DNA from 2 places in the Aeromonas sp. FDAARGOS 1415 genome. Region 1 is predicted to be linked to the other one. Evidence: predicted binding sites of a transcription regulator. Region 1 holds the regulator's gene; the other holds the start of a gene.
The links. Region 1 encodes MetJ, which represses methionine synthesis genes. Its sites were predicted from a motif close to AGANNTCTAGANNTCT; they were not measured.
Positions count from the first base shown of each region.

Region 1 (15,449 bases):
CACCATGGCGGTGAGAAAGTCCCACTGGCTGCTGCGGGCCGCCACCTGGGGTACGAACCCCGCCTCCGCACACCCCTGCTCCAGCCGCTCGCTCAGGGTGAAGGCCTGGGTGTAGAGCAGAAAAGGTTCCTCTTTCAAGTCCGCCAGCCGGATCTCCCGGCTCTCCCGCCAGCGCGGCTGATCCGGCAGCACCACCCGGATGGGGTACTGGTCCAGCACCAGGGTGCAGAGGGCCCCCTCCTCCCGGGTCGGCAGCATGGTGATGGCGAGATCCAGCTCTCCCTCCAGCACCGCCTGCTCAATGCGCCGGCCACCGTACTCGACCAGGGAGAGCTCCACCTTCGGATAGCGGCTGCGATAGGCGCGGATCAGATCCGCATAGACGTGGCCCACCATGGGGGGAATGCCGAGAGCCAGCCGGCCGAAGCGCAGGCTCTGCAGATCCGCCAGCTCCGCCTCCAGCTGCTGCATCTCCGCCAATATGGTCTGGGCCCGGTTGAACAGCACCTGGCCGCTGTCGGTCAGGGTGAAGCGGCGCCCCGCGCGGTTCAGCAGGGGCTGGCCCAGCTCCTCCTCCATGTTGCGGATCATCTTGCTGATGGTGGGCTGGGTGACGAACAACTTCTCGGAGGCACGGGTGAAGCTCTGCTCCCGTACCAGCTCGACGAAGTAACGCAGGGCTCGGATATCCATGGCGATCTCCTGGCTGGCAAAGAGCCTTAATCATGCCTCTTTGGCATGAATTTGATAATTTAAATTCATTTTTTGCAGGTTTTGGCCCTCTTTATACTGTGAGCAGGTTCACAGAAAGATGCCCGCCATGAAAACCCTCTGCCTTCGCTGGTTGCAAACCCCCTTCCAAATCGCCCTGCTGGCGGCCATCTGGCTGCTGGCAGACACCGCGGTACGCACCTTCCACCTGCCCCTGCCCGCCAACCTGACCGGCATGTTGCTGCTGCTCGCCTGCATCCTGCTCGGGGTGGTGAAGGTCCGGTGGTTCAGCGCCGGCGCCCGCTGGCTGCTGGCGGAGATGCTGCTCTTCTTCGTGCCCGCCGTGGTGGCCGTGGTCAACTATCAGGATCTGCTGCTGCAGGAGGGGTGGCGCATCATGGTGGTGCTGGTCGTCAGCACTGTGCTGGTGCTCGGCACCACGGCGCTGGTGGTGGACAGGGTCTATCGCCTCGAGCTGAAGCTGGCCCGCCGGAGTCGCCGCCATGTCTGACTCCCTGCTCGGCCTGCTCTGCTTCGCCCTCACCCTGCTCTTCTACTACGCCAGCAAGTGGCTCTATGGCAAGAAACGCATCCTGCCCCTGATGCCCCTGCTGCTGGCCCCCACCCTGCTGGTGGCGGTGGTCATGCTGTTCCACATCCCTTACCAGGACTACATGGCGGAATCCCGCTGGCTGCTCTGGCTGCTGGGCCCCGCCACCGTCGCCTTCGCGGTGCCCGTCTACGAGAACCGCCAGCTGATGCGCCGCCACTGGCTCTCCCTGTCGGTGGGGGTGGTGGCGTCCGTGGTGATGGCGGTGGGCAGCACAGTGCTGTTGGCCCGCTGGCTGAACCTCTCCGAGCTGCTGCAGCGCAGCATGGCCATGCGCTCCATCACCACCCCCTTTGCGGTGGAGGCGACCCGCTCCGTGGGGGGCAACGCCGACCTCACCGCCCTGTTCGTGGTGCTGACCGGGGTGATCGGCATGGCGGTGGGGGAGAGCGTGCTGACGGTGCTCGCCATTCGCAGCCGCCTCGGCAAGGGGGCGGGCTTTGGCGCCTCGGCCCACGGGGCCGGGACAGCCCGGGCCTATCAGATGGGCAACGAGGAGGGGGTGGTCTCCAGCATGGTGATGATGATCGCCGGCATGGCCACCGTGCTGCTCGCCCCCCTGCTGGGCCGGCTGTTCTGGTAACGCCCTCCCGTCAATCATCCAACAAAAAAGAGGCGCCCCAGGGCGCCCCTTCTCATTGCGTGGTGTCACGCAGCCTCAGAGGCTGGCGCAGATCTGCCACAGATCGTACTGGATGGCGGCCGCCGTCACCTCGCGACCCGCCCCCGGCCCCTGGATAACCAGAGGGTTGGTGCGATAGCTGTCGCTCTCGATGGCGAACACGTTGTCGCAGGGCAAGAGGTTCGCAAACGGGTGGTGAGGCTCCAGCGCCTCCAGCCCGACCCGCGCCTTGCCGTCGTGCTCGAAGCGGGCGACGTAGCGCAGCACCTTGCCGACCCGGCGCGCCCCCTCGAACGCGGTCAGGATGGGATCGTCCAGATCCTTGAGCCGGTCCATGAACTGATCCGTGCTCACCTTGCGCAGGGCCGGGGGCACCAGGTTCTCCAGCTCGATGTCGGCGGAGTCGAGCTCGAAGCCCGCCTCCCGCGCCAGAATGAGCAGCTTGCGGCGCACATCCTGGCCGGAGAGATCCTCCCGGGGATCCGGCTCCGTCAGGCCGTGCTGCCACGCCTCGTCCACCAGCTCGGAGAAGGGACGGGTGCCGTCATACTGCTGGAACAGCCAGGAGAGGGTGCCGGAGAAGATGCCGGAAACCCCCTGGATGCGGTCACCGCTCTGGCGCAGCATCTGGATGCTGGACTGGATGGGCAGCCCGGCCCCCACGGTGGCGTTGTAGCGCCACTGCACCTGATGGTCGCGGCAAGTCTGCTTGATGCGCTGGTAGAACTCGCTGTCGGCGGCACCGGCAAACTTGTTGGCGGCGATGATGTGGACGCCGAGCTGGGCGAAGTCCGGGTAATAACGGCTCACCGTCTCGCTCGCGGTCAGGTCCAGGGCGATGAGGGCGTCAAAGCCGTGCTGCTCCAGCTGGGAGAGCAGCTCGGGCCAGATGAGCGGCCTGGGATTGAAGCTGTCGCGTACCTTGAGCGGGTCCAGCCCCTCTTCATCCAGCAACCCCCCTTCCGAGCTGAACACCCCGTAGAGGGTGAGTGCCAGATTGAGCTCGTGCTCGAGGCGCGCCTTCTCCCGGGCGTAGAGCCCCAGCCAGTGGCCGCCGATGTTGCCCTTGCCGAACACCACCAGGCCGACCCGGGTCGGGCGGCTGAACAGGGCACTGTGCAGGGCGATGAGCAGCGGCTCCAGCACCACCTGGCGCAGCACGGCCACCAGGCTCAGGCCGTCTTTGGCCACCTGGACGAACTCCAGGGGCTGATCCGCCAGCAACTGGTAGAAGCGGTGGCACTGCTCGGCGTTGTCGGTGACGCCGGCGCCCACCAGGGCGACCAGGCTGAACCCCTCCTTCTGGATGAGGCCGGTGAAGTTGCCCTGCAGCTGGAAGTCCCGCAGCACCTCGAAGGCCCCTTGTGCCACCTCCAGGGTGTAGGCGAGGCGCAGCACCCGGCGATCCGGCTGGCGCTGCAGGGTGAGCGGGTGGAGGCGATGACGGGCCAGGTGGGCCTCGATGGCTGCCACCGTCTGCTCAAAGTGGGTCTGCGGCAGCACCTTCAACTCGATGAGGGCTATCTGATCCACCGAGGAGACGATGCGGGCACCGCCGGAGCGCGGGGCGCGGCGCAGAATGTGGGTGCAACCCTCGTCCGGGTTGTAGCTGCAACGCAGGGTCAGGCGCTGACGGCTGTCGGCCACCGGCTGCAGGGTGCGCGAATGGAGCACGGAGGATCCGAGACGGGCCAGTTCGTTGGCCTCGGCGAGGCTCAGACGCTCCAGCAGGCGCGCCTCCTTCACCCGACGCGGGTCGGCACTGTAGACCCCGGCCACGTCGCTCCAGATGGTGGTGGACTCGCCGTCCGCCAGGGCTGCCAGCAGGCTGGCGCTGTAGTCGGAACCGTTGCGCCCCAACAGCAGGGAACGCCCTTCCATGTCGGCGGCGATGAAGCCGGTCACCACGATGCGGCCGGGATGCTCCGCCAGGCGGGCCTTGAGCAGTTCGCTGGAAAGGGCGGTATCCACCTTGACCAGGGCGCCGTCTTCCGCGCGCAGGAAGCTGCGGGCATCGAGCCAGGCGGCCGGTTCGCCACGACTGGTGAGCAGGGCGGCCAGGAGGCGCGCCGACCACACTTCGCCAAAGGCGAGCAGGCCGTTGCGCTCGAAGCGGTCAAACTGCCCCTCCAGGGTCTTGGCGATGAGCTGCATGTCGTCCGCCAGTTGCTGGCTCAGGGAGAGCAACAGCTCCCCTTCCAGCAGGCCGTCGATCAGGCTCTGCTGGTAGGCGTGCAGGGCCGTGATGGCTTCCCCTGCGGCTTCGTCTCCCGCCTCGGCCAGCTCCACCAGCTGGATCAGCCGGTTGGTGGTCTTGCCAGCGGCGGAGACCACCACCAGTTCATGACCACCCGCCTGCTGCTCTATGATGGCGGCGACCCGGCGATAGCAGACCGGATCCGCCAGGCTGCTGCCGCCGAACTTGTGCACATGGCGCCGCTTGAAGACTGCCTCTGTCACCACCACACACTCTCCTTGCTGTTGCTGTTCCATTACTTCACCTGTTCTGCCTGTTGTGCCAACTGCGCCTGTTCAAAACCTCTAGCCAGATCGGCCACCAGATCTTCACCGTGTTCGATGCCGACCGAGAGGCGCAGCAACTGGGCGCTGATGCCCGCCGCCTGCTGGGCCGCCGGTGTCATGGCCCTGTGGGTCATGCTGGCCGGGTGGGCCACCAGGCTCTCCACCCCGCCGAGGGACTCGGCCACCGAGAAGAAGGTAAGGCCCGCGAGGAAGGCGCGAATGCCCGCCTCGTTGCAATCGAGCTCAAAACTTAGCATGGCGCCGAAGCCGGACTGTTGACGGCGCGCAATGTCGTGGCCCGGATGGCTCGGCAGGCTGGGGTGGTAGATGCGCTTGACCAGCGGCTGGGTCTGCAGGAAGGCGAGGATGCGATCCGTGTTCTCCTGATGGGTGCGCAGCCGGGGAGCCAGGGTGCGCAGGCCCCGCAGGGTGAGATAGGAATCGAACGCACCTGAGGTCAGCCCCAGGCAGTTGGCCCACCACACCAGGGACTCGGCCAGCGCGGGCTCCTTGGCGATGGCGACCCCGCCCACCACGTCGGAGTGGCCGTTGATGTACTTGGTGGTGGAGTGGACCACCACGTCCGCCCCGAGCGCCAGCGGCTGCTGCAACAGGGGGGAGAGGAAGGTGTTGTCCACCACCACACGGGCGCCCGCAGCGTGGGACGCCTCGGCGATGGCCGCGATGTCCACCACCCGCAGCAGCGGGTTGGAGGGGGTCTCTACCCACACCAGCGCAGGTTTTTGCGAAAGTGCCTCGGCCAGTGCCACCTCGTCCCCCTGATCGACGAACTGCACCTGGTAGTGGCCCTTGGCCGCCAGGTACTCGAACAGGCGCCAGGTGCCGCCGTAGCAGTCGTGGGGAGCGATCAGCAGATCTCCCGCCTTGAGCAGGGCCGTGGTCACCAGGTGGACAGCCCCCATGCCGGTGCCGGTCACGACGGCACCGGCCCCCCCTTCCAGGGCCGCCAGGGCGTCCGCCAGATTGGTGCGGGTCGGGTTGCCGGAGCGGGCATAGTCGTATTGACGGGGCTCGCCAAAGTCGGCGAAGGTGTAGTTGCTGGAGAGGTAGATGGGCGGCACCACGGCACCGTGCTGTGTGTCTGTCTCAATCCCGGTGCGTACCGCCAGGGTGGCCTTGTGGGTCATGTCACTCTCCTTGATGTCTCTTCAAACGCCGGTTCGCTGTTGCTGCCACGCGTCATCCCGCCATTGCAGGCTCATGGTGCACCACACTACGCCAGCTTAAAAAAGCCGTCAACACTTCCAGACGTCTAAATGGCTTTGCTGTTGGATTGCCATTGAAATCCTTAAGGGTTAAAATCCGCGCTCACGGCCAAACGAGAACAGGTGGAACATGGGTACAGAGTGGAACGGCGACTACGTCAGCCCCTATGCGGAGCACGGCAAGAAGAGCGAGCAGGTCAAGAAGATTACCGTCTCGATCCCGCTCAAGGTGCTCAAGGTGTTGACCGATGAGCGCACCCGTCGCCAGGTGAACAACCTGCGTCATGCGACCAACAGCGAGCTGCTCTGTGAGGCCTTCCTGCACGCATTCACCGGCCAGCCGCTGCCTTGCGACGACGATCTGCGCAAGGATCATCCGGACAGCGTGCCCGCCGAGGCGCGTGCCATCATGGAAGCGCTGGGCAAGGAAATCGAAGATTTCGACGCCGAGTGATCCGGCTGCCCATGGCAAACGACGCTTTCCCTTCGATGACGCGGCCCGGTGCCGCGTCATCGCTATCCGCCTCCCCCTTCAGCCTGCGCCGCTACCAGCACGACACACACAGTCACAGCCATGACCATGCCCAGCTGGTGATCCCCCTGGATGGCCCCCTCGAAATCGAGGTGCAGGGCCAGGGCCGCCGCCTCGCCCCGGGGTCGGTCTGCGTCATCCCGCCTGGCCTTCGCCACGACTACGCCGCCGATCCGGCGTTCTCGTTTCTGGTGCAGGAGAGCGACTGGCTGCCCCACTCCCTCGGTGAACGTCCCTTCCTCGAGCTGGACGACACTCAACGGCATTATCTCGCCTTTCTGCACCGCATGGTGGCAGAGGGGCGCCATCTGGCCGGTATGGATCAGGTGTGGCTCGGGCTGCTGGCCGAGGGGCGCGGCATGCCCGCCATCGCCCCTCGTATCGCCAGGGTACAGCGCCATATCGAGGCCCACCTCGCCCAGCACCTCACCAACGAGCGGCTCGCCGCCATCGCCTGCCTCGGCCAGAGCCAGTTCAAGCACGCCTTTCGCCAGCAGGTGGGCATGAGCGTCTCCCGCTACATCCTGGAGCGGCGCCTGACGCTGGCCCGCACCCTGCTGGCCCGGACCGCCCTGCCCATCGGCGAGGTGGCCAGTCGCTGCGGCTACCAGAATCAGGGGGCCTTCGCCGAGCGCTTCCTGGCCGAGACCGGCCTCACCCCCACCCTCTGGCGCCGACAAAACGGCTCCCTGCCGTAACCGAACGGCCCCTCACCGAAGACAGCGCCCTCCTTTCACGGCATGCTGGAGCCCATGCAAGCCATGGCAGAGGAGGAGCCAAGATGCAGACCATAAGCTGGCAGGATTTCGAGATGGTGGAGCTCAGGGTCGGCACCCTGGTGCGGGTCGAGCCCTTCCCCGAGGCGCGCAAGCCTGCCTACAAGGTGTGGGCGGATTTTGGGCCCGAGCTCGGGGTGCGCAAGAGCAGCGCCCAGATCACCGACCTCTATCGACCGGAGGATCTGGTGGGGCGCCAGATCGTCGCCGTGGTCAACTTCCCCCCCAAGCAGATAGGGCCCATCCAGTCGGAGTTCCTGCTGACCGGCTTCTACCGCCCGGATGGCGCCGTGGTGATCGCCATCCCTGAGCAGGCGGTGGAGAACGGTGCCAGGCTGGGTTGACGCAGCAGGCCCCATGAAAAGAGAGAGGCGACCCCGGGGTCGCCTCTCTCTTTTTGCTGTTCGCGAAACGCGGTCACTTCATCAGGCTGAAGAGCAGGGCCGACACCGCCAGGGCACCGGTCAGCAGGATGAAGCCGTTCACCCAGCCGTGACGGAAGCGGGCCAGCGCCTCCACCTTGTAGATGGCCACCACCGGCATGATGAAGAGGATCATGGCGATGACAGGGCCGGAGAGGGTTTCCATCAACCCCAGGATGCCCGGGTTCATGACGGCCGCCCCCCAGATGGCGAAGAACATCAGGGCGATGCCGAGCTTGTCCGCCTTCGCCAGCGACAGGCCGGTGGGCTTGGCGAGCAGGCTTTTGAGGCTTTCGCGGGCACCCAGGAAGTGGCCGAGGAAGGAAGAGCTGATGGCTATGAAGGCGATGAGCGGCCCCAGGGTCACGATCACCGGGTTGTCGGTGATGTTGGCGAGATAGGAGAGCACGGAAACGTTCTGGGCCTTGGCCTCGGCCAGCTGGGCCGGGGAGAGGCTCAGCACGCAGGAGAAGACGAAGAAGAGCACGAAGCCCACCAGCATGACGGTGGTATTGCGCAGGATCAGGCCGCTCTTGGCCTCCGCCTGCTCGCCATATTCCCGGCGCTGCACGTTGGCAAAGCCGGAGATGGCGGCGGCATGGCTGAAGGCGAACACGGTGACCGGCAACGCCAGCCAGACGGTGTTGAGGAAACTGACGCTTTCAAAGGCGGTCACTTCCGGCCACTGCCACTGGGGAATGAGGTAGCAGGAGAGCGCCAGCAGGATCGCCGCCAGCGGGTAAACCATGACGGCGAAGGCGCGCAGCATCGCCTTCTCCCCGGCCAGCATCACGGCGATCATGGCGAACACCAGCACACCGGAGAGCATCACCCGATCCGGCATGGCGGTGCCCAACTGATTGACCATGAAGCTCTCCACCGTGTTGGTCAGCCCGACGCCATAGATGAGCAGGATCGGGAAGATGGAGAGGAAGTAGAGGGCCGAGATGAGGCGACCGGCCATCTTGCCGAAGTGTTCCTCGGCCACCTCGGTGAAGTCGGCGTGGGGACGGGAAGAGGAGAGCACGAAGCGCGCCAGCCCGCGGTGGGCCAGGAAGGTCATGGGGCCGGCCAGTACGGCGACCACCATGAGAGGCCAGATCCCCCCCAGTCCCAGGTTGATGGGCAGGAACAGGATGCCGGCACCGACAGCGGTGCCAAACAGGCTGATGACCCAATGGGTGTCGTGACGGCGCCAGCTGCTGGCAGTCGGGGTGGATTGGGAGGCGGACAGCTCCCGGGAGGCTTCTGCAGATAAACTCATCGGCAAACCACTTTCACATAGTATTAAAATCTAAAAACATTGTGCTCTTTTAGAATTTAATTCTCAAAAATAGACAGTGGCAGATCTCACTGGCTGAACCGAGGTTTACCAGTGAGATTGGGCGAGAGTTGGCCCAAGCGGCTTTTATCTAATCCTGAAAACACACTGAATGCGAAATATAAAACCAAATTATCATTCAGGTTTGATTTTTTATATTGGTTAAATCAACCTTTTCAGAATTACATGAAAATATGCACCAATTAACCTCCCGTAATTGCGACGATTCACTACCACAAGCCGATTAACCAGCGAATCCACCTAAAAACTACGCAAATAAACAGCATAACACTCCAAGCAATCAGGCGGCCCTGAGGCCGCCTGATGGTTGCATATGGTACTCACGTCAGGGCTCAGTGGGCCAGGATCCTGCCCCAGGCGAGCTCAGGGTCCCCCATCACGATGAAGTCAGGGTTCTCCAGCGACTCCGTCTCGTTGTAGCGCAGCGGCTGCAGCGCCAGGCTGAGGATGCGGCCACCCGCCGCCTCGACGATGCACTGGGCGGCGGCGGTGTCCCACTCGCCGGTGGGGCCGAGGCGCACGTAGCAGTCGGCGACCCCCTCCGCCACCAGGCAGGACTTGAGGGAGCTGGAGCCAAGCGGGATCAGCTCGTAATGGATGGCAGGGTTGAGGCGACGGGTCAGGTTCTCCAGCTTCTGGCGGCGGCTGATGGCCACCACCAGGGAGTCGGGCTGATCGTGTTCGTGGTGAATGGCGCTGATGGGATGCACCTCGCCGTTCGCCTCCTTGAAGGCGCCGTGACCGCGCACCGCCCAGTAGAGCAGGTCCGACTCGGGGGCATAGATGACCCCGAGCACCGGCACATTGTCCCGCACCAGGGCGATCAGGGTGGCGAAGTCACCGCTGCCGGCGATGAACTCGCCGGTGCCGTCGAGCGGGTCCACCAGCCAGTACTGGCGCCAGTTGGAACGCTGGCTGAAGGGGATGTCGGCCGCCTCTTCCGTCAGCACGGGGACATGGGGAGTGAGCGCTGCCAACGCCTGTTTGAGGTAGGCGTCGGCAGCAAGATCGGCACTGGTGACCGGGGTCGCATCCTCCTTCAACTGGCGCTCGAACTGACCGCCGCGATAGATCTCGTGAAGGATCCGCCCCGCTTCGCGGGCGATCTCCTTGACCTCCGGTATCCAGGCCAACAACTCCTGCATAATCCTGCCCTCTGTCTCTGATTACCAAACAGCCCCGAACGGGCTAATCCTCCTGCTCCGCCAGCCACTTCTGGGCCAGCAGCAGGGCGCTGATGCTGCGCGACTCGGTGAAGTCGGGGCGCGCCAGCAAGTCGTCGATGCGGTTGAGGGGCCAGGGGATCACCTCGAGTGGTTCGGGCTCGTCGCCGACCCGCTGCTCGGGGTAAAGATCCCGCGCCAGCAAGATGTCCATCCGGCTGGAGAAGTAGCCGGGCGCCAGAGACACCTGCTTGAGCAGGGTCAGGCTGGCGGCCCCGAAGCCCGCCTCCTCCATCAGCTCCCGGTTGCCCGCCTCGAGGGCGCTCTCGCCCGGGTCGATCAGCCCCTTGGGAAAACCCAGCTCGTAGGAGTGGGTGCCGGCGGCATACTCGCGCACCAGCAGCAGGGTATGGGCATCGAACAGGGGCACCACCATGACGGCGCCCCGGTTGCCGCCGCGCATCCGCTCGTAGACCCGCTCCTCGCCGTTGGAGAATTTCAGGTGCAGGGACTCCACCTTGAACAAGCGACTCTCGGCCACTATCTCGGCCTTGAGGATCTCTGGCTTGCTCTTGTCGTGGGCCATGGTCTCGGCACTGAGGTGCACGGGGTTGCGCTTGCGGGGATCGCTCATCGGGGCTGACTGCTCGTTAAAAAATCGTGTTTCAAGAGTAAACGACTACCAGGGCGAACACCACGGGGCAAGGGCGGGAAAGATGCCCGAAAAATCCGTTATAATGCGCCCCGTTTTCCCCACTCCCCATAGACATCGAGAGACCCCATGCCGACTCCCCTGCCCTGGCACCAGATAGATACCGTTTTGCTCGACATGGACGGCACCCTGATCGATCTCCATTTTGACAACCACCTGTGGCAGACCCTGGTGCCGGCGCGCTACGCCGAGCGACTCGGCCTGCCGCTCGCCGAGGCGAAGGCGCAGATAGATGCCCATTATCACGCCGTCAGCGGCACCCTCCACTGGTACTGCGTGGATTACTGGACCCGGACGCTCGGGCTCGACATCCGCGCCCTCAAGCAGGAGATCCTCGAGAAGATCCAGTGGCGTCCCCACGTCATCCCCTTCCTGGCCGCGCTCAAGGCCGCCGGCAAGCAGCTGGTGCTCTTCACCAATGCCCACCCCGCCAGCCTGTCGGTCAAGGATGCGTGCCTCGGCCTCGCCGAGCACCTCGATCTCATGGTGAGCACCCACGAGCTGGGCTGGTCGAAGGAGAGCCAGCACTGCTGGCAGGCACTGGCCGAGCGGCTGGCGTTCGACCCGGCCCGCACCCTGTTCGTGGATGACAGCGAGCGGATCCTGCGCGCCGCCGCCGATTACGGCATCGGCTACCAGCTCGCCATCCAGAACCCGGACAGCCGGCAGCCCGAGCAGCGCATCACCGCCTTCCCGGCGATCCGCGACTACGCCGAGCTGTTGCCCCTCGGCGCCTGACACCCTCAAGGCCCTCCTCGCGAGGGCCTTGTCATATCGGCTCAGCAGCCAGTCCGCTGATTAAAGCCCTCAAGCTGCATCGCGCGGGGCCAGTACCCCCATGCCGGCCAGGTAGTCGAAGGCGCTTGGAGTGAAGCCAAGCTCTGCGAGGTGCGCCGCCGTGAAGGGGGCACAGTGCAAGGGCAAGCCGCGGCTCACCCGTTCCATCCAGTCCGGATTGCCGATGGCCGCCGTGCCCACCGCCACCAGATCGGCGCCGCCCGCCAGAGCCAGCTCGGCCGAATCTGCGTCGTGGATCTTGCCCGCCACCATGAGCGGCACCCGCCCAGCCAACCCGACCCGCACCGCCTCCAGCAGGGCGCCGCCGTCGGGATCCCCCGCCACCGCCTTGAAGCTGTCCCCCATGGAGAAGTGCAGGTAGTCGATCCCCTCGTCCGCCAGCAGGTGCGCCACCGCCAGCTGATGGGGCAGCTCTATGCCCTGGATATGGGCATAGCTCTCGGGGGAGAGGCGCACCCCGACCAGAAAGCTCCGGGGCAGGCGGGCGCGGATGCCGCGCACTATCTCCACCAGGATCCGCGCCCGGTTGGCGATGCTGCCACCCCAGCGGTCGGTGCGCCGGTTGTGCAGGGGGTTGAGGAAATTGCAGAGCAAGAAGTTGTGGGCGGCGTGCAACTCGACCCCGTGCAGGCCGGCGCCATGGGCCCGCTCGGCGGCGCCCACGAAGGCGTCAATGAGCGTCAGAATCTCCTCCTCGCTCAGCCCCTTGACCCCGAGGGGGTAGCGCCCGCCCGGCGCCAGCTCGCACGGGCCCACCGGCGCCCCGTCGTTCAGTTCGGGCAGAGCCCGCATCCCGCCGTGATGCAGTTGCACCACCGCCAGCGCCCCGGCCTGCCGCGCACTGTCGGCCAGGGCCGTGAAGGCCAGCTGCTGGGTGTCGGTCATCAGGGCCGGCTGCCCCGCCCAGCAGCGTCCGCCGGGCTGTACCTGGGTAGCGGCGGCGATGAGCAGGCCGAAACCGCCCTGGGCGCAGCGCGCCAGCCAGTCGAGCTCGGCCTGACCGGGATCGCCGTCGGCGCCGCTCATGTTGTGGGTCAAAGGGGCCAGCACGGCCCGGTTCTTGAGCCGCAATCCGGCCCGTTCGAAGTGGAAGCTGTCGCCAAGTGCCTTGTTCATCGCCCTCTCCCGAGATCGCAATGGAATGCCGCCACTATAAACCGGGACAATCAGGATATAATCAGGCACACAAGCAAGGCATTCATTCCCATCAAGACACAATAGGCCACCCCTCATGCGTCACCACAAGCTCGACACCCTCTACCTGATGCGCCTGCTGGTCGCCATCGTCCGCTGCGGATCCTTCGCCGCCGCCGCCGCCCAGCTCGGCATTACCCCGAGCAAGGCGTCCAAGGATCTGCGCCACCTGGAGCAGAGCCTTGGCAACACGCTCCTGAGCCGAACCACCCGCCGGGTACAGCTGACCGACGCGGGGGAGCTCACCTACCGTCAGGCCGACCAGATGATCGCCCTGCACGAGCAATTGCTGGACGGCCTGCAGCGCCGCCGCTCGGCCCTGTGCGGGGAGCTGCGCATCACGGCGCCGGATCTGTGGGGCGAGGTGGTGCTGACCCCGGTACTGCTGCGCTTTCGCGCCGACCACCCCGAGGTGCGGATCATCGCCGACTTCAGCAATACCCCGGCCGACCTGCTGCGCGACAACCTGCACGTGGCGTTTCGCAGCACCGAGCTTGGCTCCCAGCCCTATCTGGCGCGCTCCATCGCGGTGGATGATCTGGTGCTCTGCGCCAGCGCCGACTACCTGGAGCGCCACCCGCCCTTGAGCGAGCCGCAGGATCTGCAGCAGCACCCTCTCATCACCCGCTGCCAGGAGTACAGCCGCCACGAGCGCTGGACCCTGCTTGCCCAGGGGCGCGAGATCCCGCTGGAAGTGGCGGGCGAGCTGGCCTTCAGCAGCAAGAGGGCAATTCACCAGGCGATGCGCCAGGGGCTGGGGATCGCCCGCCTGCCGCGCTACCTGGTGGCGGCCGAGCTGGCCGAGGGGGTGGTGCGCGAGGTGCTGCCCGACTACCGTCCCAAGGGGGCCCATTTCTATGCCCTCTACACCCAGCGCCGTGCCGAGTCGGCCCTGGTCGGCCACTTCCTCGACTACGTCATCGAGGCGCTCACCCCCTCATGAGCGGATCACCAGGTGGTACTGCTTCTTGCCCCGGCGCAGCAGCAGATAGCGGCCGAACAGCCAGTCGCCGTCGGTCACTGGCTCATCCCGGCGGATCGCGCCGTTGAGGCTGACCGCCCCCGCCGCCAGCAGCTCGCGGGCGATGCGCCTGGAATTCGCCAGGCCACACTGCACCAGCAGGGTCACCAGATCCGCTTCCCCCTCGATGGGGCTGCTCGGCAGGCCATCCTGGGCCAGCTGGGCCAGATCGCTCTCGCCAAGGCGAGCCACGTCACCGCTGAACAAGAGCTCACTGATGCGCCGCGCCGCCGCCAGCGCCCCCTTGCCGTGCACCAGCTCGGTCAGCTCGTCCGCCAGCACCTGCTGGGCCAGCTTGCGCCCTTGCCGCTTGGCGTCCTCCGCCTCCAGCGCCTCAATCTCGGCCAGCGGCATAAAGCTGTAGTAGCGCAGGAAGCGGTAGACATCCTCGTCCGCGGTGCCGAGCCAGAACTGGTAGAAGGCGTAGGGTGAGGTGAGCGCCGGATCCAGCCAGATTGCGCCCCCTTCCGTCTTGCCAAACTTGGTGCCGTCCGCCTTGGTGATGAGCGGCAGCGTCATGCCATAGACCTGGGCATGATGCAGCCGCCGGGTGAGATCCATGCCGCTGGTGATGTTGCCCCACTGGTCGTTGCCGCCGATCTGCAGGGTGCAGCCGAGACGCTGGTTGAGCACGGCGAAGTCCTGGGATTGCAGCAGGGCGTAGGAGAACTCGGTGAAGGAGATGCCCTGATCCGGGCGGGCCAGGCGCTGGCGCACCGATTCGCGGGCCAGCATGGCGTTGACCGAGAAGTGCTTGCCGATATCCCGCAGGAAGTCGAGGGCCGACATCTGCCCCATCCAGTCGGCGTTGTTGACCAGCAGCGGCGCCGCCAGCCCGTCGCTCGCCGGCAGCAGGGCGCTTATCTGGGCCGACAGGCTGGCCACCCAGCCCTGCACCGTCTCGGCGCTGTTGAGGCTGCGCTCGCTTGCCTTGAAGCTGGGATCGCCGATAAGGCCGGTGGCACCGCCCACCAGGGCCACCGGGGTGTGGCCCGCCAGCTGGAAGCGGCGCAGCATCAAGAGCGGCACCAGATGGCCGATGTGCAGGCTGCCGGCGGTGGGATCGAAGCCGCAGTAGACGGTGCGCGGGGTGGCAAGATGGTTGGCCAGCGCCGCCGGGTCGGAATTCTGGGCCACCAGGCCGCGTCGGGTCAGCTCATCGAGCAGGTGGGGGTTGATCATGGGTGCTCCAACAGCAGGGGAAAAGCCCACATCCTCGCCGCTCCGGTTCGCGCCGAATATGTCCCCCAGGGGACAGTTTTGCCATTCCCGTGCTAGCATCCTGCCATAGTGGGTAGCCAGCCCAGCCACCCGGAACTTATCGCCATGACCCAACGCCCATGATCCAGCCCCTTGCCACAGACGCTCTGACCCGCAGCATGACCGAGGTAATCGATGCCCTGCATGGCAGCGGCTTCCCGGCAGCCCTGGTGCGCCTTATCCAGCAGCAGGTGGCGTTCGACTGCGCCCTGCTGCTCGGGGTGGGGCAGCGCCCCGTCTACCTCTACGACAACCTGCACCACCAGCGGGCCCTGTTGTTCGACCACTACCTCACCCGCCACTTCAGCCAGGATCCCTTTATGCAGGCGCTGGAACAGGGGCTGGGGGCCGGGGTCTGGACCCTGGCGCAGGTGTCGCACGGGCGACTCGACCCCGAGTATCGCCACCACTTCTATCAGGCCACCGGCTGGCAGGAGGAGGTGGGGCTGATCCTGCCGGTGCGGGGCGGCCTCACCCTGATGCTGTTTCTGGGGCGGCTCGACAAACGCAGCTCCCTCAGTCGTGACGAGCTGGCCC
Region 1 covers NZ_CP077363.1:1,949,115-1,964,563, reverse strand. The annotation lists gene I6L45_RS09425 (LysR family transcriptional regulator) at 1-693, opposite strand, end outside; gene I6L45_RS09420 (CidA/LrgA family protein) at 821-1,222, shown strand; gene I6L45_RS09415 (LrgB family protein) at 1,215-1,904, shown strand; gene I6L45_RS09410 (bifunctional aspartate kinase/homoserine dehydrogenase II) at 1,980-4,436, opposite strand; gene metB (cystathionine gamma-synthase) at 4,436-5,614, opposite strand; gene metJ (met regulon transcriptional regulator MetJ) at 5,823-6,146, shown strand; gene I6L45_RS09395 (AraC family transcriptional regulator) at 6,182-6,922, shown strand; gene I6L45_RS09390 (tRNA-binding protein) at 7,006-7,344, shown strand; gene I6L45_RS09385 (aromatic amino acid transport family protein) at 7,418-8,686, opposite strand; gene cysQ (3'(2'),5'-bisphosphate nucleotidase CysQ) at 9,097-9,909, opposite strand; gene nudE (ADP compounds hydrolase NudE) at 9,953-10,561, opposite strand; gene yrfG (GMP/IMP nucleotidase) at 10,709-11,377, shown strand; gene I6L45_RS09365 (NADH:flavin oxidoreductase) at 11,447-12,553, opposite strand; gene I6L45_RS09360 (LysR family transcriptional regulator) at 12,669-13,574, shown strand; gene tyrS (tyrosine--tRNA ligase) at 13,569-14,834, opposite strand; gene I6L45_RS09350 (helix-turn-helix transcriptional regulator) at 14,993-15,449, shown strand, end outside.

Region 2 (15,449 bases), 1.0 Mb from region 1:
CCTTGTGGCGCTGCCAGTAGTCCTCCGGGTTGAAGTTGCCGCGCTCCAGCAGATCGCCGAAACGCACCAGATCGTGGTTGCCCAGCATCAGGTTCGGCATGGCGTGGTCCGGGTAGTTCTCCACCTTGTTCCAGCTGGCATCGAGCACACCAGCCCCCTGCCCGCCCTTGCCGGACTCCTCCACCGCCAGCGCCTGCACCAGGCCGTAGCGCAGCGGGAAGTCGAACGCCGAGGAGAGTGCCGGGTTGTCGCTCGAGCCATAGGCCTGGGCCCGGATCTCGTCGGCCCCCTTCCACACCTCCCCCACCAGGTAGCCGAGGGTGCCCCACTGCTGGCCGGCGGCCTTGCGCGCCGCGCTCGCCTGCTCCACCTCGCTGCGAATGGCGCGCCAGTCGTCAAGATCGAGCTGATAGGCCTGGTCGAGGCGCCAGCCGTCGATACCGTACTGCTCGACCCAGTAGCGGGCCACCTCCTTGAAGTAGGCGAGGCTCTCGGGCTGGCCGTAATCCACCAGCTGGCCCGGGTAGCCGGCACCGCCGCTCTTGAGGGCGGGCAGGCGCCCTTCGGGGGAGAGCTTGCTCACCCCCACCTTGCCCACGTGGCCGAACACCCCGTCGAGGAAGACATAGAGGCCGCGCTGGTGGGCCGCGTCCACCAGGGTCTTGAGCTGGGCGTTGCTGCCGAAGTTGGGGTCCACGTTGAAGAAGTCGCAGGCGAAGTAGCCGGTGGCATCCAGCCTGTCGTCCCCGCCTTGCCCGGCGCAGGAGTCGAACACCGGGGTCAGCCAGATGGCGTTGACGTTGAGGCTCTTGATGTGGTCCAGGCTGTCGATGATCCCCTGCAGATCGCCGTTGTGGCGGGAGGGGCCGTAGCCGACGCCGTAGTTGGCGCTGCCGTCGCCGTCGACGAAGGACTCCACCATCACCTGGTAGGTGCGCAGGTTGCAGGCCGGCTGATCATCGCCGTAGCAGGCGCGGGCCGCAGCCGGGGGGGCAGGATTGACCACCGGCGGCGCGGTCTCGGTGCTGGCACCACCGCCTCCGCTGCCGCAAGCCGTCAGTAACAGGGCGGCCCCGATCAGGCCGCCACGACGCAACGTTCCTTGTTTCATTGTTATGTTCCCGCTGTGGTGTTGCGGGCGCGAAAGGCGCCCCACTGGGGTCATGATAACGGTGAGACCGGAGCGGGTCTGTGACTGAAAACGTTACCTGCCTCAACGGGTTAGCACGTCGTTTTCAACGGCCTTGGCGATCGTTGAAGACCTCACGCTCGTCGATGGGGGTGATGAGGTGGTAAACCTCCTGGGCCGACAGGGTGCAGCCAGAGGGCCACTCCAGCTGGTGACGGCGGTTGATGAATACCCGGGCACAGCGCCGCTCCGAATCCATCGCCGCGAACAGCGGCTGGGTCCGCCAGGGGGTCAGGTCCAGCGCCCCCGTGGTGCCGTCGGACAGCACCACGAACAGGCTCCATCCCCGCAGATATTCCACATCGATAAAGACCGGCATCCCTTCGGCTCCGATTGAGAAATTCGGCGCTATTATAGGCACAGCCATTGCCTCGCTGTGCTGGCAGGATCACAGTTTTCCCAGCGTTTTATGCTCTCTTCAAACCCTGCTTCCGGTCACAAAAAATCATAAAACGTGCCAACTTCTCCATATATCCCCATTCCCATGCAACCTTTGCTCAGCCCCAGGGTCATATTCCCGCACCATAACAACAATGTGCCCGGGGAATGGGCGCAAACAGGTTTGCAGGAACAATATGACCACCATCAGACAATGGCTGGGACCGGTTTGGCCCATCGCCGTCTTTTCATTGATCGCGCTCATCTCCCTCACCGTCAGCCGCCTTGGCCTCGGGCTCTGGCAACTGGAACGGGTGGATGCCGTCTCTGGCTGGCAGGAGATGCTGCTGCAAGGCATTCGCGTCGACGTCGCCACCCTCTGCTGGGTCTGGGGCGTGCCCGCCGTCTTGACCCAGTTGCTGGCCGGGCCCCACACGCCGGGGCGGCTCTGGATGCAGCTTATCCGGGTCTGGCTCACCCTGGGGCTCTGGCTGATGCTCTTTCTCGAGATCTCCACCCCCGCCTTCGTCACCGAGTATGGAGTGCGCCCCAACCGCCTCTTTGTGGAGTACCTCATCTATCCGAAGGAGGTGCTCTCCATGCTGTGGGCAGGTCGCAAGGGAGAGCTGCTGCTGGCCGTGATCTTCAGCGGCGCCGTGCTGGGCGGTGGCTGGTGGCTGAGCGGCCGCCTGGTACGCGACCTCAGCTTCCCCCGCTGGTACTGGCGCCCCGCCTTCGCCCTGCTGATCCTCGCCGTCGGCTTTCTCGGCGCCCGCTCCAGTCTCGGCCACCGCGCCCTGAACCCGGCCATGGTGGCCTTTGCCGACGATCCCCTGGTCAACGCCCTCACCGTCAACTCCGCCTACTCCCTCTTCTTTGCCATCAAGCAGATGGGGGCCGAGGAGGACGCCAGCCAGTTTTACGGCAAGATGGCTGACCATCAGGTGCTGGAGATAGTCCGCGAGGAGAGCGGTCGCCCGCTCGGTGATTTCACCTCCGCCGAGCTGCCGAGCCAGACCTTCAACACGGCCAGCTACCAGGGCAAGCCCAAAAACCTGGTGATCCTGCTGCAAGAGAGCCTGGGGGCCCAGTTCGTCGGCTCCCTCGGCGGCCTGCCGCTCACCCCCAACATCGATGCACTCTCCCGGCAGGGCTGGGCCTTCGAGCAGCTCTACGCCACCGGTACCCGCTCGGTACGCGGCATCGAAGCGGTGCTCACCGGCTTCACGCCGACCCCGGCCCAGGCCGTGGTCAAGCTCGGCAAGAGCCAGACCAACTTCTTCACCATCGCCGACCTGCTCAAGCGGCAAGGCTATGACACCAGCTTCATCTACGGCGGCGAGAGCCACTTCGACAACATGCGCAGCTTCTTCCTCGGCAACGGCTTCCCCACCATTGTCGAGCAGAAGGACTTCAAGCACCCGGTGTTCGAGGGATCCTGGGGTGCCTCGGATGAAGATCTGATGGCCAAGGCCAACGACACCTTCGCGGCGCTGCACAAAGAGGGCAAACCCTTCTTCAGCCTGGTGTTCAGCTCCAGCAACCACGATCCCTTCGAATTCCCCGACAACCGCATCGCCCTGTACGAGCAGCCCAAGCAGACCCGCAACAACGCCGCCAAGTACGCGGACTACGCCGTCGGCGAGTTCTTCAAGAAGGCCAGGGCATCGGCATACTGGAAGGACACCCTGTTCCTGGTCATCGCCGATCACGACAGTCGGGTCGGGGGGGCCAGCCTGGTACCCATCCCCCGCTTCCACATCCCGGGCATCATCCTGGGGGACGGTATAACGCCGAGAAAGGATCCTCGCATCGTCAGCCAGATCGACATGGCCCCGACCCTGCTCTCCCTGATGGGCATAAGTGCCGACTATCCCATGCTGGGCAAGGATCTCACCCGCATGCCCGCCGACTGGCCGGGGCGCGCCATCATGCAATACGACAAGAACTTCGCCCTGATGCGCGGAAAGGATGTGGTGATCCTGCAGCCCGAGCGGGCGCCGGAAGGCTTCATCTACGAGGATGCGACAGAGACGCTCACCCCGGCACCACAACCAGGCACCATGAAGGATGCCGCCCTGGGGCTGGTTCTGTGGGGCAGCCTGGCCTATCAGCAGGGGCTCTACCGGACGGCACAGGACAGCAGACTGGCTCTCAACTGAGGGCGCGCCCACAAAAAAACCGCCCTCGGGCGGTTTTTTTCATTTCCCCTGGCTCAGCCGTGTGGGAAGCAGGGCAGGGAGCGGCTGAATCTGTGCTCGAACACCAGGGAGGTCTCCAGGTGCACCACCTCTTCCCGGGAGGTGAAGTGATCGAACACGAAGTTGCGCAGGTGCTCGGTGTCGGAGACGCACAGGTGCACCAGGAAGTCGTCCTTGCCGCCCATGTGGAACAGGCTGATCACCTCGGGCAGCGCCAGGATGGCGTCGCGAAACGCGTCTATGATCTGGCGGCTGTGGCGTGCCAACTGCAGGGAGACCATGGCCTGGATATGACCACCCAGCGCCTGATAATCCACCTCGCAGTGCGCCCCCTTGAGCACTCCGTCCTGCTGCAGCTTGCGTACCCGCTCCAGGCAGGTGGAGGGCGCCACCCCGACCAGGGCCGCCAGATCCTTGTTGGTCATGCCCGCGTCGCGAAACAGATGGGCCAGGATGTCCAAGTCCAGTTGATCCAGGTTTCTCATCTCTACTCCTTGTCCTTGCATCGCTCGATTTTTTTAGACTCTGCCCGTAAACCGGGACGAACACAACGCGCATTGACATCGCCACCGTCCCCCCTATGCTGTGCCGCACCCGCGCGGGGTGCCCCATCCCGCCGCTTTTCCGACGGCGAGGAGACGCCCCATGCTCAGTGCCCACCCCTTCTGGAGCCTGGAGGTATTGCGCCTCGACGGGCAGCTCTTGCTCACCCCCTGTCCTGGCAGCCAGCAGGTCGCCCTGACCCGGGCCCTGGCCCAGCTGCAGCTGGCCGGGGCCGGCGGGGTGCTCACGCTGATGACGCAGGAGGAGCTGACCGCCCAGGGCCTCACGGACCTGGGTCCCCAGGTGGACGCCAGGGGCATGGCGTGGTTTCACCTGCCCATCGCGGACGACCAGGCCCCCGATGTCGCCTTCGAACAGGCCTGGCCCCGGGTCTTGCCCGAGCTGCTCGCCCTGCTGCGGGAGGGGCGGCATCTGGTCATTCACTGCCACGGGGGGAGCGGGCGCACCGGGCTGGCGGCGGCCCTGCTGCTGATGACCCAGGGGCTGCCCCAGCAGGAGGCCATGGCCGTCATCCGGGCCAGGCGGCCACGGGCCTTCACCCTGGCCTGCCACCGCCACTGGCTCGACACCCGGGGACGAGAGCTGGCCGGGCTCGACTGACGGCGGCCTACCCCTTGGGTGGCTGGTAGGTGAATACCTTGCCGATGTCTTCCACCCTGTAGCTGGTCAGCTGATAGACGTAGTAGTTGAGCCAGTTGGAAAACAGCAGATGCCCGTGGCTGCGCCAGGTGGCGCGCGGGGTCTGGTTCGGGTCGTTGTCCGGGTAGTAGTTGACCGGCACCACAGGGGAGAGGCTGGCCGCCAGATCCCGCCGGTACTCCCCGTCAAGAGTCAGGGCGTCGTACTCCGGGTGGCCGGTGACGAACACCTGGCGACAGTCCTTGGTCGCCGCCAGATAGACGCCAGCCTCTTCCGATTCTGCGAAGATCTGCAGATCCGTGTGGGCACGAATGAGGTCCCCGTCGAATGCCGCATAGCGGGAGTGGGGCGCCACGAACTCGTCGTCGAAGCCGCGCAGCAGCGGCTCGTGCTCGTCGAGGCGGTGGTGACGATAGACGCCGGAGAGCTTCTCGCCGTGGGTCTGCTTCTCCATGCCATACAAGGCTTTCAGCGCCGCCTGCACCGCCCAGCAGAGGAACAGGGTGGAGGTCACGTGCTGGTGGGACCACTCGATGATCTCGACGATCCGCGGCCAGTAAATGACCTCCTCGAACTCCACCAGCCCGAGCGGCGCCCCCGTGATGATCATGCCGTCGTAGTTGTTCCCCCGCACCTGCTCGAAGTCGTGATAGAAGTTCTCCAGGTGCGCCTGGGGCGTGTTCTTCGACTCCCGATCGTCGATGCGCAGCAGATCCACATCCACCTGCAACGGCGAGTTGGAGAGCATCCGCATCAGCTGGATCTCGGTTTCTATCTTCTTGGGCATCAGGTTGAGGATGAGCACCCGCAGCGGACGGATGTTCTGGGTGACGGCCCGGGATTCCGTCATCACGAAGATGTTCTCCTGCCCCAGCACTTCGGCGGCGGGCAACTGGTCCGGGATCTTGATCGGCATGCTGACTCCCTGTACTGCATCGGTAAATATGTCTGGACATCTAGAAGCCTATAATAAAGCGCCCACGCTGTCACCAGATACCTTTTATTCACTCCGGCCTTTGACTAGCATACGGCTCAGTGTGTCCCTCGCGTCCAACCCCATGACAGGCATCAAGATCTCCGTAGACCGGCTGCAAGTCGGCAATTTTGTCTCCCTGCCGCTGGGGTGGCGCGAGCACCCCTTCCTGTTTTCCAGCTTCAAGCTGAAGCGCGAGGAGGAGATAGAGCTCATCCGCCGGCTGGGGCTCAAGCTGGTGACCATCATTCCCGACAAGAGCGACACGCCCCCCAAGCCCCTCGGTCAGCCTGCCCTCCAGGGGGAAGACGACGAGGTGCTCCTCGCCCGCCAGCAGGCCATGGAATCCGAGAAGAGCCGGCGCATCGAACAGCTGCAGCGCTATCGCCGCGATCTGCAGCAGTGCGAGAAGCAGTTCCGCCAGTCCCTGGCCCAGGTGCGCAACCTGATGGGCAAGATCCAGTCCCGCCCCCTCAACGCCATCGGGGAGGCGCAGGAGCTGATCAACGCCATGACGGAGCAGCTGCTGTCGGTGGACGAGATGGTGTTGCACCTGGTGTCCGACAGCTCGGATGGCAACAGCCTGCAGTTTCACTCCCTCAACGTCAGCGTGCTCAGCATGCTGCTGGCCCGGGAGTGCAAGTTGCCGGCCGAGGCGATCCGCCAGGTCGGCATGGGGGCCCTGTTCCACGACATCGGCAAGCTGAAGCTCCCGAGCCAGATCCTGCGCAAGACGGAGCCGCTCACCAGGCCCGAGCAGAACCTGGTGGCCCAGCACCCGCGTTACGGGCTGGAGCTGCTGAGCCTGGCGAGGGAATTTCCGGAGCCCGCGAGGAACATAGTGCGGCACCACCACGAATACCTGGACGGCAGCGGGCCACTAGGGCTCAAGGGGGCCCAGCTCGACCCCCTCACCCAGATCGTCTCCCTCATCAACGAGTATGACAACCTCTGCCACCTGCAGGCCAAGGTGCCCTACTCGGCCCTCGGCAGCCTCTACAAGCAGCGCAAGGCCCAGTTCAACGCCGATCACCTCGGCATGCTGATCCGGCTGATGGGGATCTATCCCCCCGGCAGCGTGGTGCAACTCTCCAATGGCCAGGTGGGGCTGGTGATGTCGGTCAACGCCTCCCGCCTGCTCTACCCCGCGGTGCTGGTGTACGATCCGCGCATCCCGCGCCAGGAGGCGGCCATCATCGATCTCGAGGAGACCGGGCTTGCCATCGTCAAGGTGATCCACCCCAAACGCCTGCCCCCCGCGGTGTTTGAATACCTCAACCCGCGTACCCGGATCAGCTACTACTTCGAACACAACCAGTCCTGATCCGGGTTCGCCATTTCCAAGGAGTCTGCATGCGCATCGAGATCCTCAGTACCGGCGACGAGATAGTGACCGGCCTGGTGGTAGATACCAACGCCGCCTGGCTCAGCGCCCTGCTGCTGGAGCAGGGCTGGCAGGTACGCCGCCGCACCACGGTCGGGGACAACCTCGCCGATCTGAAGGCCGTGCTGCGCGAGTGCGCCAGCCGCGCCGAAGTGGTGCTGGTGTGCGGCGGGCTCGGCCCCACCGCCGACGACCTCACCGCCCAGGCGGCGGCCGAGGCCTTCGACCAGCCCCTGACCCTGTTCCCCGACTGGCTCGCCACCATGGAGGCCCGTTACGCCAGCCGGGGCCGTGCCATGCCATCCAGCAACACCAAGCAGGCCTGGCTGCCGCAGGGTTGCGAGATCCTCGACAACCCGGTCGGCACCGCCTGCGGCTTCCTGGTGCAGACGGGCCAGAGCCGGCTCTTCTTCACCCCGGGCGTGCCGTTCGAATTCAAGCAGATGGTGCGCGAGCAGATCGTGCCGCGTCTCAAGACGCTGGCGGGGGCGCAGACCGACACCGAGCTGCGCCGCTTCTACACCTTCGGCATCTCGGAATCCGCCCTCTCGGATCGGCTGGATGCGGCCCCCTGGCCCACGGGCATAGAACTCGGCTACCGCTCCTCCATGCCGCTGATCGAGCTCAAGCTCATCGGCCACGGCGCTGCCCCTGCGGACATGGACGCCGCCGAAGCCCGCCTGCTGCAGGTGATCACCCCCTGGCTGGTGGGACGAGGCGACGAGGAGCCGGCCAGCCAGATCCTGGCGTTGCTGGGGGAGCGGCCACTGTGCCTGCGAGAAGGGGAGACCCGGGGTGCCCTGCTGGCCATGTGCCACGCCCACCCCGCGCTGGAGGCCCATTACAGCCACGCCCTCCCCGACGAGCTCCAGCAGCTGGTGAGTGACGGCCCTCGCCCTGGCCTGACCCTGGGCTTGACCATAGGTCGGGCCGGGCCGGACGGCGTGCCCCTGCTGCTGTGCATCGACGGCATCACCGTCGGCCAGACCCTCAAGGTCAGCCACCCGGATCCCGAGAGCGGCCGCCGGATCCTCGCCTTCGCCGCCCTCGACATGTTGCGCCGTCACCTGCTGGGGTTGCCGGTGCTCGCCGACTACCTCACCCTGACGCGCACCGCCAGCCGCCTCGCCTGACCCCGGCTAGAAGGCGCCTAGCCCCAGATCGCCGTGAACCCAGTAGCCGGCGAGCGCCAGGGTCAGCAGGCAGAAGGCCCGCTCGTAGCCACCCCCGCTCTTGAGGGGCAGACCGGGCAGGCGGAAGCGGCGGCGCCAGGGCCAGCACAGGGGAATCCCCATCGGGGTGAGCCAGTCCCCCAGCAGGTGGCTGAGGTAACCCACGATGAGGGCATCCTTCACCGCCCCCGACAGCAGGCCCGGGGCCTGTGCCAGCCCCCAGACCCCCATGGCCACCGCCAGCAGGCTGTGGGTGAAGCCGCGATGACCGAAGATCCGCGAGAGGGGTCCCGAGATCCAGGGCAGTTGCCGGCCGAGCAGGGAGTGGGGATGGTCCAGGTCGGGCAGCAGGGCGCTCGCCAGGGCCATGGGAATGATGTGCCACAGGCTGGCGTCGGCCAGGGCCGGGGTGAGTTCGACCTTGTGGGCAAGCAGGACGCAGGTGACGGAAAACAGCAGGTGGCCTTGGGCGGTCATGGGGCTCGTTCGGTTGGGCATTCGGTGGAACAGATGGGCAGGATGGCCGGTGACAGTCATCCCCGGCGCCTCGCGGCGGCAGATTAGAATCCCTTGTCTCCCGTCTGGCAAGGAGAATCCCCCGCCCGTGCCCGGGGACAGGCGCGATCGCTCAAAGCTCAGGCAGCCACCGTCCGACAAGGCGGGGTCCCGCCCCCCTGTCAGCATAAATTTCCTCAACCCGGATCACCCATTTGCACCCAGCGCGTTGACCCGGAAGGAAAAAGACCCGAATACTGCGGTTTTGGGCCGCCCCGGCGGCCGCGGCATCCGGCAGGGATCCGCCCCGGTCACCGGGGAACGCCGGATCGGGACGACGAGGGAGGTGCCCCGGTGTTGAGTAAGGCGTGGTTTCAGCTGTCGGCAGACATGACCTGTGTCTGCCTGCGCATCATCCCCGGCCTTGGCGCCCCCATCCAGGAGGCGGACGTCCTCGCCCTGCTGCGGCTCTCCAACTGCCGGCGCTACCAGCCCCTCGACGAAGGGATCCGCCAGGCTGTCACCCTGCTCAACGCCCTGCTCAGCCAGCCGGATGCCCCGGCTCATCCCCCCGTGCCCATCGCCCGGCGCCAGGATGCCAGGCTGCTGATCCAGGTCGACAAGGATCAGATGAGCGCCAGGGCGCAGATCACCGCGGACTGGGGTGGCAACCCCCTCACCCTGGCCCAGCTGCATGAGGCCCTGGCGGCTAGTCCGGTCAGGGTGGGGGTGAGCGAGCGGCTGCTCGCCGCCGCCCTCCAGGCCGCCAGCTCAGCCGCCCCCGGCGCGCAGCTGAGCCCTGTCATCGCCCTCGGCCGGGCGGCGAAACACGGCCAGGACACCCGTTTCGAGCGGCTGGTGGAAACCGCGGCCGAGCGGATCCTCAAACCCCAGGAGCTCGACCACGGCAAGGTGGACATGCGCGATCTGGGCACCCTGCTCACCGTCAGGGCGGGGTCGCCGCTGATGCGCCGCCACCCCGCCACCCAGGGCCTGGACGGCGTCACCGTGACGGGTCAGACGCTGCCGGCCCGGGACGGCAAGGAGATCGCCATGAGCGCGGGTGACGGCACCAGCCTCTCTCGGGAGGATCCTGACCTGCTGCTGGCGACCCGCACCGGGCTCCCTTGCCAGGAGCGTGCAGGCATGCGGGTCGACGAGGTGCTGAACGTCAAGCAGGTCGACATCCGCCACGGCCACGTCGAGTTCGAGGGCTCCCTGCTGGTCACCGGCGATGTCATGCCCGGCATGCGCATCAAGACCCGCGGGGACGTGGTGATCGGTGGCTTTGTCGAGGGGGGGGTTATCGAATCTGGCGGCACCATCACGGTGCGCAACGGCATCATAGGCCGCAAGCTGGGGGAGGAGGAGTACCTCTGCCACCTCAGCGCCGGTGGCGAGATCCACGCCGGCTATGCCCAGTACGCCAGGCTGGAGGCCGACGGCGACATCCATATCCAGAGCCAGCTCAGCCACTGCTACTGCCGCAGCGGCCAGGATCTGAAGGTCGGCGACAGCGCCATGCGCAAGGGCCACCTCATCGGGGGCGTCAACATCGCCAACCGCCTCATCATGGCCCCGGTGCTCGGGGCCTCGGCGGCCAACCGGACCCGGCTGCAGATCCTCGGCGGCTACTTCAGCCACAAGGAGCAGGAGCTGGCCCTGCGCCAGCGCAAGCAGAGCTGCCGGGAGCAGCTCGACAAGCTGCAGGATCTCATCCTGCGCCTGTTGCAGCTGCCCGGCGACAAGCGCAACCCCGAGACCCTGGCGAAGATCAAGACGTTGCGCACCCGCCAGCTCGACGAGAGCAAGTCCCTGGACGAACAGCTGGTCGAGGCACAGCGCGAGCTGCAGGCGCTGATGGCCAGCATGGACATCATCGCCACCCAGCGCCTCTTTCCCGGCGTCGAGGTGGAGATGGCCCATCATCACAACAGGGTCGACATCGAGCACGGCCCCATCCACTTCGCCATCCGGGAAGATCAGCTGCAACTGACCCCCTACCAGGGCCAGCGCTGAAGGATCGGGGGCATGCCCAGGGAGGCGATGGCGTGATCCCGGCGGCGATTTTCGCTACACTCGGCCTCCCCTTGGCCCCATCGGGCGGGCCGGCCAGACTCAGGTAGTGAGAAGATGTACAAGCTGATCGCATTGGATATGGATGGCACCCTGCTGAACCCAGAGGGCCAGATCTCCCCCCGCACCCGTGACGCCATCGCGGCGGCCCGCGCCCAGGGCGTGACCGTGGTCCTGGCGTCGGGTCGCCCCCTGGAAGGCATGACCCCCTCCCTGGCCGAGCTCGGCCTCACCGGTCAGGATGACTACGTCATCTGCTACAACGGCGCCCTGGTGCAGCAGGTTGCGGAGCAGCGCATCATCCGCAGCCAGCTGCTGACCGGCAGCGATGCCAGCGCCATCGCCCATCTGGCCAACGAGCTGGGGGTCAACGTCCACGGCTTCTCCGTCCGCCAGGGCCTCATCAGTCCCAGGGTCAGCACCTATACCGAGCACGAGTCCCGCCTCATCAGGATGCCCATCAACCTGGTGGACTTTGCCACCCTGCCCGCCGACGAGCAGATCATGAAGGTGATGATGATCGATCCCGAGCCCCAGCTCTCCCGCGCCATCTCCCAACTGCCCGCCGAACTCTACGAACGCTACACCGTGGTGCGCAGCGCCCCCTACTTCCTCGAGTTCATGAACAAGCGCAGCAACAAGGGGACCGGCGTGGCCGCCCTGGCGGAGCACCTCGGCCTGACCGCCGACCAGGTGATCGCGGTGGGGGATGCGGGCAACGACCGCCACATGATCGAATATGCCGGCCTCGGGGTCGCCATGGGCAACGCCACCGACGAGATCAAGGCGCTGGCACAGCACATCACCAGCCGCAATGACGACGACGGCGTGGCCAGGGTGATCGAACGGTTCATCCTGAACGCCTGACCAAACGACAAGGGGCCTTTCGGCCCCTTTTGCTATCCGGCCCTCTGGGTCAAATGTTTAATATATCCACCATTTCACATCCCCCCTCGCCAGCCCCTCCCCTGCAGCCCCCTTAAAACGGGACTCAAGCTGGCTTTGTTATGTTTTTTATTAACATAACCGCATCATTTCGTTTGACATATTGAACGGCCTTGGCAGACTGGGAACAGGATCCAGGCTGTCGTTGCCCAGGCTGACCGACGATTCTGGTACTGCGGCACGACCCTGATCCCATGACCATGCCTTGAGGCATGCCTTTGCCAGCATGGCGCGGCAAGGGCTTTCCCAAGGCGCAGGATGAGACCGCCAAGGATAGCCAGGTGACCTATGCCAAACCCCAGTTCCCAAACCAAACCCGTTGTGCTGATGACCATGGGGGCCCAGGCCCGTAGTGGCCACGCCTACCAGGTAATGACCCACAAATACATCAAGCCCCTGGTGGAGATCAGCGGCTGCGTGCCTCTGCTGGTCCCCACTTGCTGCGGCACCGAAGATCTGGAGCAGTATCTGGATCTTGCAGATGGCGTCTACCTGAGCGGCGCCGGATCCAACATAGATCCCGCCCTCTACGGCCAGGAGAACCTCACCCCGGAGAAGCCCCAGGACAGGGATAGGGATCTGTTCGACATCCCCCTGGTGCGCGCCGCCATCGACAGGGGACTGCCCCTGCTCGGCATCTGCCGCGGCATGCAGGAGATCAACGTGGCCCTGGGTGGCGACATTCACCAGAAGGTCTATAGCGAACCCGGCTATGCGGATCACAGAGAGGATGCGGACGATCCCGTGGATGAGCAGTATGGCCACAGCCACCAGGTGAGCCTGGTGCCCGGTACCTGGTTTGCCGATCTGATGGAGGAGGAGCAGATCCCGGTCAACTCCCTGCACGGCCAGGGGATCAAGCGGCTTGCACAGGGGCTGGCGCCCCTGGCCCACGCTGAGGATGGTTTGATCGAGGCGATCCACGCGCCCAGCTTGCCCCAGTTCACTCTGGCGGTGCAGTGGCACCCGGAGTGGAAGGCGAACGACAACCCCCACTCCGTCAAGCTGTTCAAGGCATTCGGTGACGCCTGCCGCCAGTACCGGCAGCAGGCGGGCTAGTCACCAAACCCCTTGGTCTTGAGCCTGGGCAGGGAGCCGCGGGCAGGACGCAGGGTACGGCAGACATCCAGCCCCTTGAGGCCCCGTTGTATGTGATCCGGGGCCTGTCCGAGCACGGTGCCGTTGCCGCGATAGAGGCGGGCCTCCTCCAGCTCGAACAGCTCGCCGCCGATCAGCAGCTGCTCGCGACCCTCCACCACCTTGCCCCGCTTCAGGGGCAAGGTCATGTCCACCAGGATCTCGCCGGTGGCACACCCCTCGCGCCAGAGCGCCTCATCCGAGAAAGAGGAGATGGTGATCTCCCGCCAGGAGCCATCCCGAAACTCCACCCGGTAGCTGTCGCGCAGCAGGTCGCACCCCCCCAGCACCAGGGGGATGGCCAACCAGATGACACTCTTCATTCCACTCACGCCTGCACTCCCTTGTCAGTTCGCGTCAAGGATAAATAAACCGCCTCTCTGGCGCATCTTTTTCCCGGTGGCCGCTCCCCAGCCCGAACCACCCGCGCCACCTCCGGCGCCTCTTGCCCGATGCCCGCTCCCGCCTAGAGCAGCAGCCCTGCCAGCTCGTGAAGCCCCCCCAGCTCCACGTCCGGCAGCAGGGAGAGCGACTGCCATGACTGGCCACGCTCGTTGAGCCAGGCGGCGCGAAAACCGTGCAATCTGGCCCCCAGCACGTCGGTCTCCGGGTGATCCCCCACGTGGAGGATCCGGTCTGGCGCGAGCCCGAGGGCCGCCTGCACCTGCATGAACATGTCCGGCGCCGGCTTCATCCGGGCGCCCGCCCCCGCCTTGCACACCAGGGTGAAGTAATCCGCGAGACCAGCCTGGACCAGGTCGAGATTGCCGTTGGTGATCACGGCCAGGGGATAGCGCCCGGCCAGCTGCGCCAGCAAGGCGTGGGTCTCGTCGCTCACCTCTATCTTCGAGCGCTCCGCCAGGAAGCCGGCGAACACCGTCTCCGCCTCCAGCGCCGCCTGCGAGGGGGCCATGCCCCCCTGCACCAGGGCCTCGCGGATGCCGTGCAAGCGCGCCAGGCTGACATCGTCGCGCAGCTCCGGCCGGCTCAGCAGCAGCTGGCGCTTGAGCGCCAGCCAGCGCGGTTTGTCGAGCATGGCGGTGGCCAGGTATTCGCTGCGCAGGTGGCTCAGCATCCACTGCTCGGCCCGCGCGATGGCGGGGCCGTTGTCATAGAGGGTGTCGTCGAGATCGAAGGTAATGGCGGCCACCGGCTGCCAGCGACGATAAAACTGCATGGCTACTCCTGTTTACTCTTCATCCGGCGCGGCGGGATCCCGCTTGGCCCTGGGATGAGCGCTGTCATACACCTTGGCCAGATGCTGGAAGTCGAGGTGGGTGTAGATCTGGGTGGTGGAGAGATCCGCGTGGCCCAGCAGCTCCTGCACCGCCCGCAGATCACCGGAAGACTCCAGCATGTGGGTGGCGAAGCTGTGGCGCAGCTTGTGGGGATGCACGTGGGCGTTGAGCGCCTGCTTGTTGCCCCAGCCATCGAGCCGCTCCTGCACCGAGCGGGCCGACAACCGCTGCCGGCGCTTGGAGACGAACAGCGCCTCCGGCTCGTCGCCCGCCAGCAGTGGCCGCACCTTGAGCCACTTCTGCAGCCACTCCACCGCCATCCGCCCGATGGGCAGCACCCGCTCCCGGGATCCCTTGCCGGTCACCCTGAGCTGGCGATCATCGAGCTTCACGTCCGCGAGGTTCAGCCCCACCAGCTCGGCGAGGCGCAGGCCGGAGGAGTACATCAGCTCCATGATGGCGCGATCCCGTACCGCCAGTGGATCCTGCTCGTCGGTGATGTTGAGCAGCTGGTACATCTCGTCCACGTCCAGATTCTTGGGCAGGGGCCGCCCCAGCTTGGGGGTGGCGATGCCCCGCGCCGGGTTGGCGCTGATCCGCCCCTGGCGCACCTGCCAGTCGCAGAAGCTGCGCAAGGCGGAGAGCTTGGTAGCAAGGGAGCGGGGCGCCAGCCCCCCCTTGTGCATCCGGGTCACCAGGCTGCGCACCTGGCTCGCCTCGAGCCGGGCCCAGTCATCGAGCCCCAGCCTCGCCAGCTCGGCGGTCATGGCTTCCAGGTGGGCCTGGTAGTTGTTGCGGGTGTGGGGGCTGAGCTGGCGCTCGACCCTCAGGTATTCGATAAAGGCCGCGAGCTCGTCAGCCAATACAGCCGGCAGAGGCTCGGCGGCAGGCGGCGCCTTGGCAGGTGATCGGGGCGGTGCCTTAGCCACGGGCCAGCTCGGGCAGGCGCAGTTGCAGCAGGCGACCCAGCTGGCCCAGCAGCAGGGTGTCGTTGTGGGGGGCGAAGTGGCTGGGATCCGAGCTCGCGAAAGCCAGCACGCCGAGATCGCCGAGGCGCA
Region 2 covers NZ_CP077363.1:921,336-936,784, forward strand. The annotation lists gene I6L45_RS04415 (alpha-amylase family protein) at 1-1,111, opposite strand, end outside; gene I6L45_RS04420 (DUF2442 domain-containing protein) at 1,236-1,508, opposite strand; gene I6L45_RS04425 (LTA synthase family protein) at 1,765-3,729, shown strand; gene I6L45_RS04430 (Lrp/AsnC family transcriptional regulator) at 3,783-4,253, opposite strand; gene I6L45_RS04435 (tyrosine-protein phosphatase) at 4,414-4,932, shown strand; gene metA (homoserine O-succinyltransferase) at 4,940-5,887, opposite strand; gene I6L45_RS04445 (HD-GYP domain-containing protein) at 6,030-7,268, shown strand; gene I6L45_RS04450 (CinA family nicotinamide mononucleotide deamidase-related protein) at 7,298-8,461, shown strand; gene I6L45_RS04455 (metal-dependent hydrolase) at 8,468-8,977, opposite strand; gene I6L45_RS04460 (FapA family protein) at 9,350-11,014, shown strand; gene yidA (sugar-phosphatase) at 11,129-11,938, shown strand; gene I6L45_RS04470 (gamma-glutamyl-gamma-aminobutyrate hydrolase family protein) at 12,305-13,075, shown strand; gene I6L45_RS04475 (hypothetical protein) at 13,072-13,476, opposite strand; gene I6L45_RS04480 (HAD-IA family hydrolase) at 13,620-14,330, opposite strand; gene xerC (tyrosine recombinase XerC) at 14,343-15,320, opposite strand; gene I6L45_RS04490 (DUF484 family protein) at 15,313-15,449, opposite strand, start outside.
Region 2: a site for MetJ is predicted at 5,914-5,929, ahead of metA (homoserine O-succinyltransferase). Genes of this name have one in related genera too.